2 regions of the Polaromonas sp. P4_H1 genome follow, and region 2 is predicted to be linked to the other one. Evidence: riboswitches for the same ligand, from Rfam matches in the RefSeq annotation. Region 2 holds a riboswitch; the other holds the start of a gene.
What was found. Region 2 has a riboswitch for glycine ahead of gcvT (glycine cleavage system aminomethyltransferase GcvT). Riboswitches for the same ligand answer to the same signal wherever they lie in the genome.
Positions count from the first base shown of each region.

Region 1: another riboswitch for glycine. It lies ahead of AC1DS5_RS00275 (D-amino acid dehydrogenase); the one in region 2 lies ahead of gcvT (glycine cleavage system aminomethyltransferase GcvT).

Region 1 is NZ_JBFUKG010000001.1:54,936-60,128, reverse strand. Features, by position in the region: gene AC1DS5_RS00290 (LysE/ArgO family amino acid transporter) at 1-162, opposite strand, end outside; gene AC1DS5_RS00285 (HTH-type transcriptional regulator ArgP) at 333-1,241, shown strand; gene AC1DS5_RS00280 (acylphosphatase) at 1,655-1,933, shown strand; gene AC1DS5_RS00275 (D-amino acid dehydrogenase) at 2,061-3,365, opposite strand; glycine riboswitch at 3,588-3,679, opposite strand; gene argS (arginine--tRNA ligase) at 3,743-5,193, shown strand, end outside.
Region 2 is NZ_JBFUKG010000009.1:194,353-199,545, reverse strand. Features, by position in the region: gene AC1DS5_RS13725 (TRAP transporter substrate-binding protein) at 1-303, shown strand, start outside; gene AC1DS5_RS13720 (TRAP transporter small permease) at 421-933, shown strand; gene AC1DS5_RS13715 (TRAP transporter large permease) at 1,097-2,389, shown strand; glycine riboswitch at 2,442-2,555, shown strand; glycine riboswitch at 2,577-2,678, shown strand; gene gcvT (glycine cleavage system aminomethyltransferase GcvT) at 2,724-3,902, shown strand; gene gcvH (glycine cleavage system protein GcvH) at 4,023-4,391, shown strand; gene gcvP (aminomethyl-transferring glycine dehydrogenase) at 4,424-5,193, shown strand, end outside.

The sequences.
Region 1 (5,193 bases), on a different contig from region 2:
GACCGCAATGGTCAGCCACAGGTGCTGGCGCAAGAGGCCCATCCGCATCACATGCGCGTTTTGCGGGCCGATGGCCATGATCAGCGACAGGCTGAGCGCCAGCCCGGCGGCGAAAGCCGGGGCCGGGAAAACCGGGAAGAGGAGGGTCGGGAAGGCTGGCATGGTGATTTTCTGTTGGTGCGCTGTTCTGTGCGGCCTGTTTGTTTGTCTTTGTTTGTTGCGGGAACGAGCCCTGGAGTGTTCCTGAAAACCATCGCGAGTTAAATCAATTTAAGTTAAATTGGTATTGGTCAATAAATAATTGATAAAACCAACCTGGGAACACCACGCCGATGCTCGACGCCCGCCAACTCGATGCCCTCGCCGCCGTGATCGAGCACGGCAGTTTTGGTGCGGCCGCCAAAGCCCTGAGCCTGACGCTGGCCGCTGTGTCGCTGCGCATCAAATCGCTGGAGGACGCCCTGGGTCAGCGCCTGCTGGTGCGCGGCAAGCAGCTGCACCCCACCCCGGCGGGCCAGGCGCTGCTGGCGCATGTCAAACAGCTCAGGCTGCAGGAGGCGGACCTGCTGGCCCACCTGCAGGGAGGGCGCCATCCGGGCGCAAAGGCGGTGCCGCTGCAAAGCCTGAGCGTGGCCGTCAATGCCGACTCGCTGACCGGCTGGTTCCTGGCCGGCGTCGCCCCGGCGCTTGAAAAACACGGGCTGCTGCTCGACATCGTGGTGGACGACCAGGACCATACGCATGACGCGCTCAAAAACGGCGATGTGACGGGCTGCGTGACGACGCTGGCGCAGTCGATGCGGGGCTGCGTGGCCGAGCCGCTGGGCATCATGCGCTACCACTGCGTGGCGGCCCCCGCGCTGGTACACAAGTGGCGCGCCGGCAAGGCAACGGTGGCGGCGCAGCGCCTGCTGGCCAGTCCGGCCATTATTTTCAACCGCAAGGATGCCCTGCAGGATGCCTTCCTGGCGCAGCATTTCAATTTGCGCGACGCGCTCTATCCGCGTCACTTTGTCCCGGCGGTGGACGCCTTTGAACTGGCGCTGGAGCTGGGCCTGGGCTGGGGCATGGTGCCCGAGCAGCATCTGGCCGCCCGTGCGCACCGCCCGCCGCTGGCCGAGGTGCTACCGGGCAAAACAGTCGACGTGGCGCTTTATTGGCAGCACTGGGCCCGCGAGCCCGTGCTGGCCCAGCGCCTCACGCGCGCGGTGAAAGAGGCCGCCCGCGTCTTGCTGAACTAGGGCCTGTGAACGCTATTTATGCAAGATGCGTTGCGAGTCAAAAAGGCCATGAGCAAGGCGCAAAACGCAGGCGGGGCAGACCCCGCCAAGGCTTTGCAACGCCGCGCAGGGCCTTTTTGATCGCAACCCGAAGGGAATGGGGTGAAAACAGCGCCACTCTGCGTTGCGCTCCTAGCCCAGACGCCCGGTCTGGGCGTCGTCGCGCGCCTTGATTGGCGCTGTTTTCACCCCATTCGCATTTGCATAAATAGCGTTCACAGGCCCTAGGCCCGCGCTGGCGCGACGGACTGGGCATCCCGAATTTCGATTCGAAACGGATCGTCGCCTGCCGGCCGACATTGGCGGAAAATACGCTGCTGAAGAAGCAGCAGCGCATCCAGCAACAGCAACAGCAACAGTAAGAGGGATGAGACATGGCAAAACAGTTGCGCATCGCCGGTCTGGTCCAGGGCATCGGCTACCGTGCGGCCTTTGCGGAGCAAGCCCACGCACTCAGGCTCTCCGGCTGGGTGCGCAACCGCCTTGATGGCTCCGTGGAGGCCACCGTGGCCGGCGAAGCCCAGGCAGTCCAGAACATCATCGACTGGGCGGGGCACGGACCGGTCGGCGCGCAGGTGCGCAGCGTGTCGGTGGTCGAGGTGGATGACGCGCTGGTGGCGGACGGGAAATTTCACATCCGGCCGACGGCTTAGTGCTGCTGATTCGCATGGCCCTGTGGCGCCGCGCGAATTTCAACAGCCTGCCGGTCGCTGGCGCCGCCCGCGCAAACCGGCAGCAGCCAATCCCGCCGACTCAACCAATTTAGCCGACTTAGCCGATTTATGCCTGTGTTGCGGGCCGGCCCAGCGACACCAGTTTGCGTTCGGGCACCTGGCTGGTGAAGGCAAAGTCCACTTGGGGTGCGCGTCCGCTGACGATGTCGGCAATCGCCGCGCCCGAGCCGCAGGAGTGCGTCCAGCCCAGCGTGCCATGGCCGGTGTTGAGGAACAGGTTGCGGGTTTTGGAGGCGCCTATGTAGGGCACGTTGGATGGTGTGGCCGGGCGCAGGCCGGTCCAGTACTGCGCATTTTGCCCGTCGGTCATGTCGGGAAAGAGCTGGCGCACGCGCCGCACAATCGCCTCGCAGCGCACCAGGTTCAGGTCGGTGTTGTAGCCCCCCAGTTCGGCCGTGCCCGCAATGCGCAGGCGGTTGCCCAGGCGCGAGAACACCAGCTTGTACTCGTCGTCGGTGAGCGACACGTTGTAGGAGGCCGCTTCGTTGATGACCGGCAGCGTCACTGAATAACCCTTGGCCGGGTAAATCCGCAGGGTCTGGCCCAGCAGTCTGGCCCACTGCGGGCTGTAGGCGCCCAGGCACATCACATAGGCGTCGGACTTCAGCTCGCTCACCACCCCTTCGGCACTGGCAATTTGCACGCTGCGCAGCGTATCGCCTTCCTTGCGCGCGCCCACGATGCGGGTGTTGTAGAGGAACTCCACGCCCTGCGCGGCGCACAGGGCCGCCAGCTGGCGGGTGAAGGCATGCGCATCGCCCGATTCGTCGCTGGGCGTCATGCTGCCGCCGACGATTTGCGGGCGGCAGGCCGCCAGCGCGGGCTCGATGGCCACGCATTCATCGGGGGTTTTCATATCCAGCTCGCAGCCGTGCTCGCGCATCACCGCGGCCGGGCCCTGCGCATCGGCGTACTCCTGCTCGCTGGTGTAGAAGTGCAGGATGCCCTCGGTCTTTTGCTGGTAGTTGATGCCGGTGTCGGTGCGCAGCTTTTGCAGCGTGGCCCGGCTGTACAGCCCCAGGTTGACCATCTGCTTGATGTTGTGCCGGGTGCGGCCCGGCGTGCACTGGCGCAAAAAGTCCAGGCCCCAGAGCCACTGGTTCAGGTCGGGGCGCAGGCGAAACAGCAGAGGCGCGTCTTCGCGCATCAGCCACTTCAGCACTTTCAGGGGCGCGCCCGGGTTGGCCCAGGGTTCGGCGTGGCTGACCGAAATCTGCCCGCCGTTGGCAAAGCTGGTTTCCAGGCCGGCGCCGGGCTGGCGGTCGACCACGGTGACCTCGTGGCCGGCCTGGCGCAAAAACCAGGCGGAGGTGATGCCGGTCACGCCGGCGCCCAATACGGTAACTTTCATGATGAGATTCCCAAGGAAAAGAAGGCAACAGGCCAGCACGGATGCGCGCAGGCAGCTATGAAATCAATCGTGAATTTCAGGGCGGCAGCGTGCACCAGTGCTGGTGCCGCTCCCACTGTCCTTGGTACCTGAGAGATTCAGCCCGGCATCAGCGGGGCTGACGGCCAGGATTTGCTCCTTCGGTGGCGGCAGCGTTGCGCTGCAGCTCTCTCCAGATTCGGCATGTTTCATTCAATACGGGGACCTGAGCGATCATGGGAGATTGCGCCTTCGGCGGCCGTTGCAGGGCAACAGCGCTCTCTTGAATGAAAGCAGATTCTCGCATATTGCCCAGGCGCTGGCCAGAAGCGCGGGGCCCACGCCCCTAAAATCTCTCCATGCTTCAAATCAAACAAGACTTGCTGGACGCCCTGGGCCAGGCCCTCAAAACCATGGCGCCTGACAGTACCGTGGCGGCCGCCTTCGAGTCGCCCAAGGTGGCGGCCCATGGCGACTTTGCCTCCACCGCGGCCATGCAGCTGGCCAAACCGCTCAAGCTCAACCCCCGCCAGGTGGCGGAAAACCTGCGCGGGCTGCTGCTCCAGGCGCCCGCGTTTGCGCGCTGGGTGGACGCGATCGAAATTGCCGGCCCGGGTTTTCTCAATATCCGGCTCAAGCCCGAAGCCAAGCAGCAAGTGGTGCGGGAAGTGTTGCAAGGGGCAGACCAGTACGGCATGCAATTGGCCGACAGCCCGCACCGCATGATTGTGGAGTTCGTCTCGGCCAACCCGACCGGGCCGCTGCATGTGGGCCACGGCCGCCAGGCGGCGCTGGGCGATGCGATTTGCAACCTGTTTGACACGCAGGGCTGGGATGTGTGGCGCGAGTTTTATTACAACGACGCCGGCGTGCAGATCCAGACCCTGGCCACTAGCACGCAGGCGCGCGCCAAAGGCCTCAAGCCGGGCGATGCCGGCTGGCCCGAGCCCGCCTACAACGGTGACTACATTGGCGACATCGCCAATGACTTTCTGGCCAAAAAGACCGTCAAATCCGACGATCGGGAGTTCACCGCCAGCGGTGACGTCGAAGACCTGGACGCGATCCGCCAGTTTGCCGTGGCATACCTGCGCCATGAGCAGGACCTGGACCTGCGGGCCTTCTCGGTCAGGTTTGACAACTATTACCTGGAGTCCAGCCTGTACAGCTCGGGCCGTGTCGACAGCGCGGTGCAAAAGCTCAAGGACGCCGGTAAAACCTACGAGCAGGACGGCGCGCTGTGGCTCAAGTCGACCGACTACGGCGACGACAAAGACCGCGTGATGAAAAAGGGCGACGGCAGCTACACCTACTTTGTGCCGGACGTGGCCTACCACCTGGCCAAATGGGAGCGCGGTTTCAGCAAGGCCATCAACATTCAGGGCATGGACCACCACGGCACGATTGCCCGCGTGCGCGCCGGGCTGCAGGCCGCCAGCGCCGGCATTCCGCAGGGCTACCCCGACTACGTGCTGCACACCATGGTGCGCGTCGTGCGCCATGGCGAAGAGGTGAAGATCTCCAAGCGCGCCGGCAGCTATGTCACGCTGCGCGACCTGATCGAATGGACCAGCGCGGACGCCGTGCGCTTCTTTTTGCTCAGCCGCAAACCCGACACCGAGTACGTCTTTGACATTGACCTGGCTCTGGCCAAAAACAATGAAAACCCGGTGTACTACGTGCAATACGCCCATGCGCGCATATGCTCGATTCTCGGCACTTGGGCCGCGCAGAGCGGCGATCAGAGCCAGCTGAAAAGCGTGGACCTGTCGGCACTGGTCAGCCCGCAGGCCCAGGCCCTGATGCTGCT
Region 2 (5,193 bases):
CTGTCGCTGACCGGTCATGTGTATTCCCCGGCCTTGCTGTTGCTGTCCCCAAAAACCTGGAACAAGCTGTCCGACGCCGACAAGAAGGTATTTGTCGAAGCAGCTAAAAAGGCGGGTGCCGCCCAGCGCAAAAAGGTCAATGACGACGAGAACAACGGTATTGCCCAGCTGGAAAAAGAAGGCATGAAAGTCACCAAAGTAGTCGACGGCAACGCCTTCCGGGAAGCACTGAAGCCGGCCTACGCCAGCTATGCCAAGGAGTTTGGCGCCGACAATATCAAAAAGATCCAGGACGTACGCTAAGCGTCGAAACCCTGGCGCCGCCCGGCTTTATCCGGGCGGCATTTTTTTGGAAGGCTCCAGCCCGTCGCACCTGGCGATCACCGCCAGCAGAATCAGGCTGAACAATCGAGAACAACAGTGAAGACCTTCGAACGCTATTTCCTCAGCGCCAACCGCTGGGCGCTGATTTTGCTGCTGGCGGCCATGGCCGTCATCATTTTTGTCAACGTGGCATTGCGCTACCTGACCAACCAGTCGATTGAATGGGCCGAAGAAGTCTCCCGGCACATGATGATCTGGCTGACGTTTCTCGGTGCCGGACCGGTACTTCGGTACGGCGGCCACATCGCTGTAGAAAATCTCCAGGATGCGCTGCCCCGGCCATTGGCCATCATCACGCGGGCTGTCGTGGCTGCGCTGCTGTTCGCCTTCTTCGGTTTCATGATCTGGTATGGCTGGCTGTACATGGGCCGCACCATGTTTCAGCTGACGGCGGCCACGCAGATTCCGTTTGCCTATATTTACGCGGCCATGCCGGTTGGCGGCGTGCTGCTGGTCGTGCACTGGCTGCTGATCGTGCGGGTTTATGTGCGCGACCGGCTGTTTGCCGTAGACGCGCATTTTGATGCGACTGCGAGTGCATCCCTATGAGGGCCGCCGGACCGCTCCAAGACCCGAAGGCCCCCTTGGGGCTGGAGCCTGCGGCTCCAAGCCTGCTTGAGCAGGCTTGGACAGGCGATAGAGGCGAAGCGTCTCGCGAGCCGCGGCCTGCAAGGCCTCGCGCGGCGGCCCATGCCGCAAGCGTGGGGGCACTATGAACGCCAGCCTGCTGCTGATAATTTCAGCCTGCTTTTTTCTCGCCATTGGCGTACCGGTTGCCTTTGCGCTGGGCCTTGCCACCGCCGCCACGCTGATTCTCGCGGAGAACTACCCGCTGTTTGTACTGCTAAAGGAAACCTTTACCGGCGTGGACAGCTTCCCGCTGATGGCAGTGCCGTTTTTCATTCTGGCGGCCGAGTTGATGAGCGGTGGTTCGCTCACAGAGGTACTGCTGCGCTTTGCCGGGCAATTTGTCGGCCACAAGCGGGGCGGCCTGGGTTACACCAACGTGGTGTCGCTGACCTTTTTCTCCGGCATTTCCGGCTCCGCACTGGCGGATGCCGCAGGACCGGGCTCCATGCTGATCCGCATGATGGACAAGGCTGGCTACGACCGCTCCTATGCTGCCGCCCTGACAGCAGCGACAGCCATTGTCGGGCCCATCATTCCACCGTCGATCATCATGATCATCTATGCCCTGCAGGACGATAACGTTTCTGTCGGCGCACTGTTCGTCGCGGGTCTGTTACCCGGCATCCTGATTGCGGTGGCGATGTGCGTTGTCAATTTCCAAGTTTCCAAAAAACGCAATTACAAAGGCGACGGCGGCATGCCGCCGTGGCCGGAGGTCTGGCGCACCACCTGGAAGGCAATTCCTGCGCTGCTGCTGCCAGTGCTGATTCTGGGCGGGATGCGGGCCGGCTGGTTCACGCCCACCGAAGCCTCCGTGGTGGCTGTTTTTTACGCGCTGGTCTGCGGCAAATTCGTTTACCGGACACTCGAATGGAAAGCCCTGCCCGACATCCTGGCGCGCTCTGCCCTGCTCACGGCTTCGGTGCTGATCATCATTGGCCTGTCCGCCTCTTTCGCATGGATTCTCACCATCGAGGGCCTGCCGCAGCTGATGGCGGACTGGATCATCGGGATGAATCTGTCTCCCTGGATGTTCCTGATCATCGTGAACATCTTTTTGCTGCTGTTTGGCATTTTTATTGAGCCGCTGCCCGGTGTGATGGTGTTGGCGCCGATTCTTGCGCCCGTTGCAGTCAAGCTGGGCATAGATCCCATCCATTTTGCGATGATCGTCATCTACAACCTCACGCTGGGCATGATTACGCCGCCGGTGGGAGGCCTGTTATTTGTCACATCAAACGTATCGCGTGTACCCATGGGCCCGCTGGTGCGGGAATTGATGCCCTTTCTTTGGGCGCACGGTGCGGTGCTGGTGCTGCTGACTTTCCTGCCTGCGCTCAGCACCTGGCTGCCCCATGTGCTGGGCTTCAAATAGCACCTGATAACACCCCGTCGGGTGCAAATCGCCGAATCCGGCATCCGTTACACTTGAGAGGTCAGGAGAGAGTTTTCACCGCGAAAACCGCCGAAGGCGCACGAACACCATGAAGTTAACTCCCATGGTGCACTGAACGCTCAGGCAAAAGGACTGGCAACCGTTTTCCGGCGTCTGGCGCCGGAAAACGTTCCCTACTGGAGAGAGGCCGCTTTTGAGGCGGCCCACCGAAGGAGCAAGCCTGCATCGCCAGGTGAATCTCTCAGGTAAAGTGGACAGCAGGGGCAGCGCATGACCATGGGTCATGGATTCATGTTTGCCCCCGGAGAATGCCTTGTCTAACGCCTCTTCTGCCTCCTCTTCTTCTGTCACCCCTGAAGATCTTCTCAAAACACCGCTGCATGCCTTGCACGCAGAGTTGAGCGCGCGCATGGTGCCATTCGCGGGCTATTCCATGCCGGTGCAGTACCCTGCGGGCCTGATGGCCGAGCACCACCACACACGCCAGGCGGCGGGACTTTTTGACGTGTCCCACATGGGCCAGTTGCGCCTGGTGGGCCCCGATTCGGCGGCTGCGCTGGAAACCCTGTTGCCCGTCGATGTGGTCGACCTGCCCGCCGGCAAGCAGCGCTACGGCCTGCTGCTCAATGACGACGGCGGCATCATCGATGACCTGATGTTTTTCAACCGCAACATGCACGACAGCGCCGGGGGCGGCGACCTGTTCCTCATTGTGAACGGGGCCTGCAAGGTCGGTGATATCGCGCACATCCAGCAAAAGATCGGCAGCCGGTGCGAAGTCATCCCCATGCCGGAGATGGCGCTGATGGCTCTGCAGGGGCCGCAGGCGGTAACCGCCTTGCAGCGCCTGGCGCCGGGCGTTGAAAAACTGGTGTTCATGACCGGCGGCCGCTTCACGGTGGCGGGCTGCGACTGCTTCCTCACGCGCAGCGGCTACACCGGCGAAGACGGTTTCGAAATCTCGGTGCACGAATCGCAGGCCGACACGCTGGCCAGAGCCCTGCTGGCCCAGCCCGAAGTCAAACCTGTTGGCTTGGGCGCACGGAACTCGCTGCGGCTTGAAGCGGGGCTGTGCCTTTACGGCAATGACATTGACACCAGCACCACGCCGGTGGAAGCGGCGCTCAACTGGGCCATTCAGAAGGTCCGGCGCACCGGCGGCGCGCGCGCCGGAGGGTTTCCCGGTGCGGAAAAAATTCTGGCGCAGCTGGCCGACCCGGTAACGCTTACCCGAATGCGCGTGGGCCTGGTGGCGCTGGAGCGCGTGCCTGTGCGCGACCACACCGAACTGCAAAGCACCGCGGGCGCGCCCATTGGCACCGTGACCAGCGGCCTGCTCGGCCCCACCATCAACCAGCCGGTGGCCATGGGCTACGTGAGCCCCGAGTTTTCCGCCATCGGCACGCGGGTGAATGCCCTGGTGCGCGGCAAGGCCGTTCCGATGGAAGTGTCGGCCATGCCGTTTGTGCCCAACCACTACTACCGCGGCTGAGTGTTTGGCTGCCTCTTACTACTTTCACGTTAACTTGCTGAATCTTTTTTGCTAAATCTTTTTGTTGAATCCTTTTTGCTGAATCCTTTTCACTGAACTTTTGAACTTCTGGAGAACCTCATGACTGTCAAATACACCGAAGACCACGAATGGCTCAAGATTGACGGCGACACCGCCACCGTGGGCATCACGGTCCATGCGCAGGACGCGCTGGGCGATGTGGTGTTTGTCGACCTGCCTGCCGTCGGCGCCACCCTGGCGCAGAAGGAAACTGCCGGCGTGGTCGAATCGGTCAAGGCCGCCGCGGACGTCTACATGCCCGTGAGCGGCGAGGTCGTTGAAGTCAATGAAGCCCTGCGCAACGATCCGTCGCTGGCCAACAGCGACCCGCTGGGCGCCGGCTGGTTCTTCAAAATCAAACTGTCCGACGCCTCGCAGCTGGACGCCCTGATGGATGAAACCAGCTACACCCAGTTTTCCGCCGCCTGATTTTTGAAACCGCCTGATACGGAACTCCCGACATGTTGATGCAATCCGCCAAGCCGCTGGGCGAGCTTGAAAACCCCTCTGAATTCATCGCACGCCACATCGGCATTGATGAGGCCGACGAAGTGCACATGCTCAGTGTGGTGGGCTCAGCTTCACGCCGCGACCTGATAGACGGGATTGTTCCGCGCTCGATCGCACGCCGCAGCGCAATGGCCATTCCACCGCCGGTGAGTGAGGCGGCAGCCCTCAAGCAGCTCAAGGCGATTGCCGCGAAAAACCAGGTGTTCAAAAACTTCATCGGCCAGGGCTACTACGGCACGTACACGCCGGGCGTGATCCTGCGCAACATCCTGGAGAACCCCGCCTGGTACACGGCCTACACGCCCTACCAGGCCGAGATTTCGCAAGGCCGCATGGAGGCGCTGATCAACTTCCAGACCATGGTGTGCGACCTGACGGGCATGCCCATTGCCAATGCCTCCATGCTTGACGAAGCGACAGCTGCCGCCGAGGCCATGACGCTGGCCAGGCGCAGCGTAAAAAGCAAGAGCAATGTCTTCATCGTCGCAGGCGACTGCCATCCACAAACGATTGAAGTCATCCAGACCCGCGCGAAACCGCTGGGCATTGAAATCAAGGTCAGCACCGCAGTGGCTACCGTGCCGCAACTCATGGCCGAAGGCAATTACTTCGGCGTGCTGGTCCAGTACCCGGCCACCACCGGCAGCATCCACGACCTGCGCCCGCTGGCCGGCCAGGCACATGTGGATGGCGCCGCACTGTGCGTGGCCGCCGACCTGCT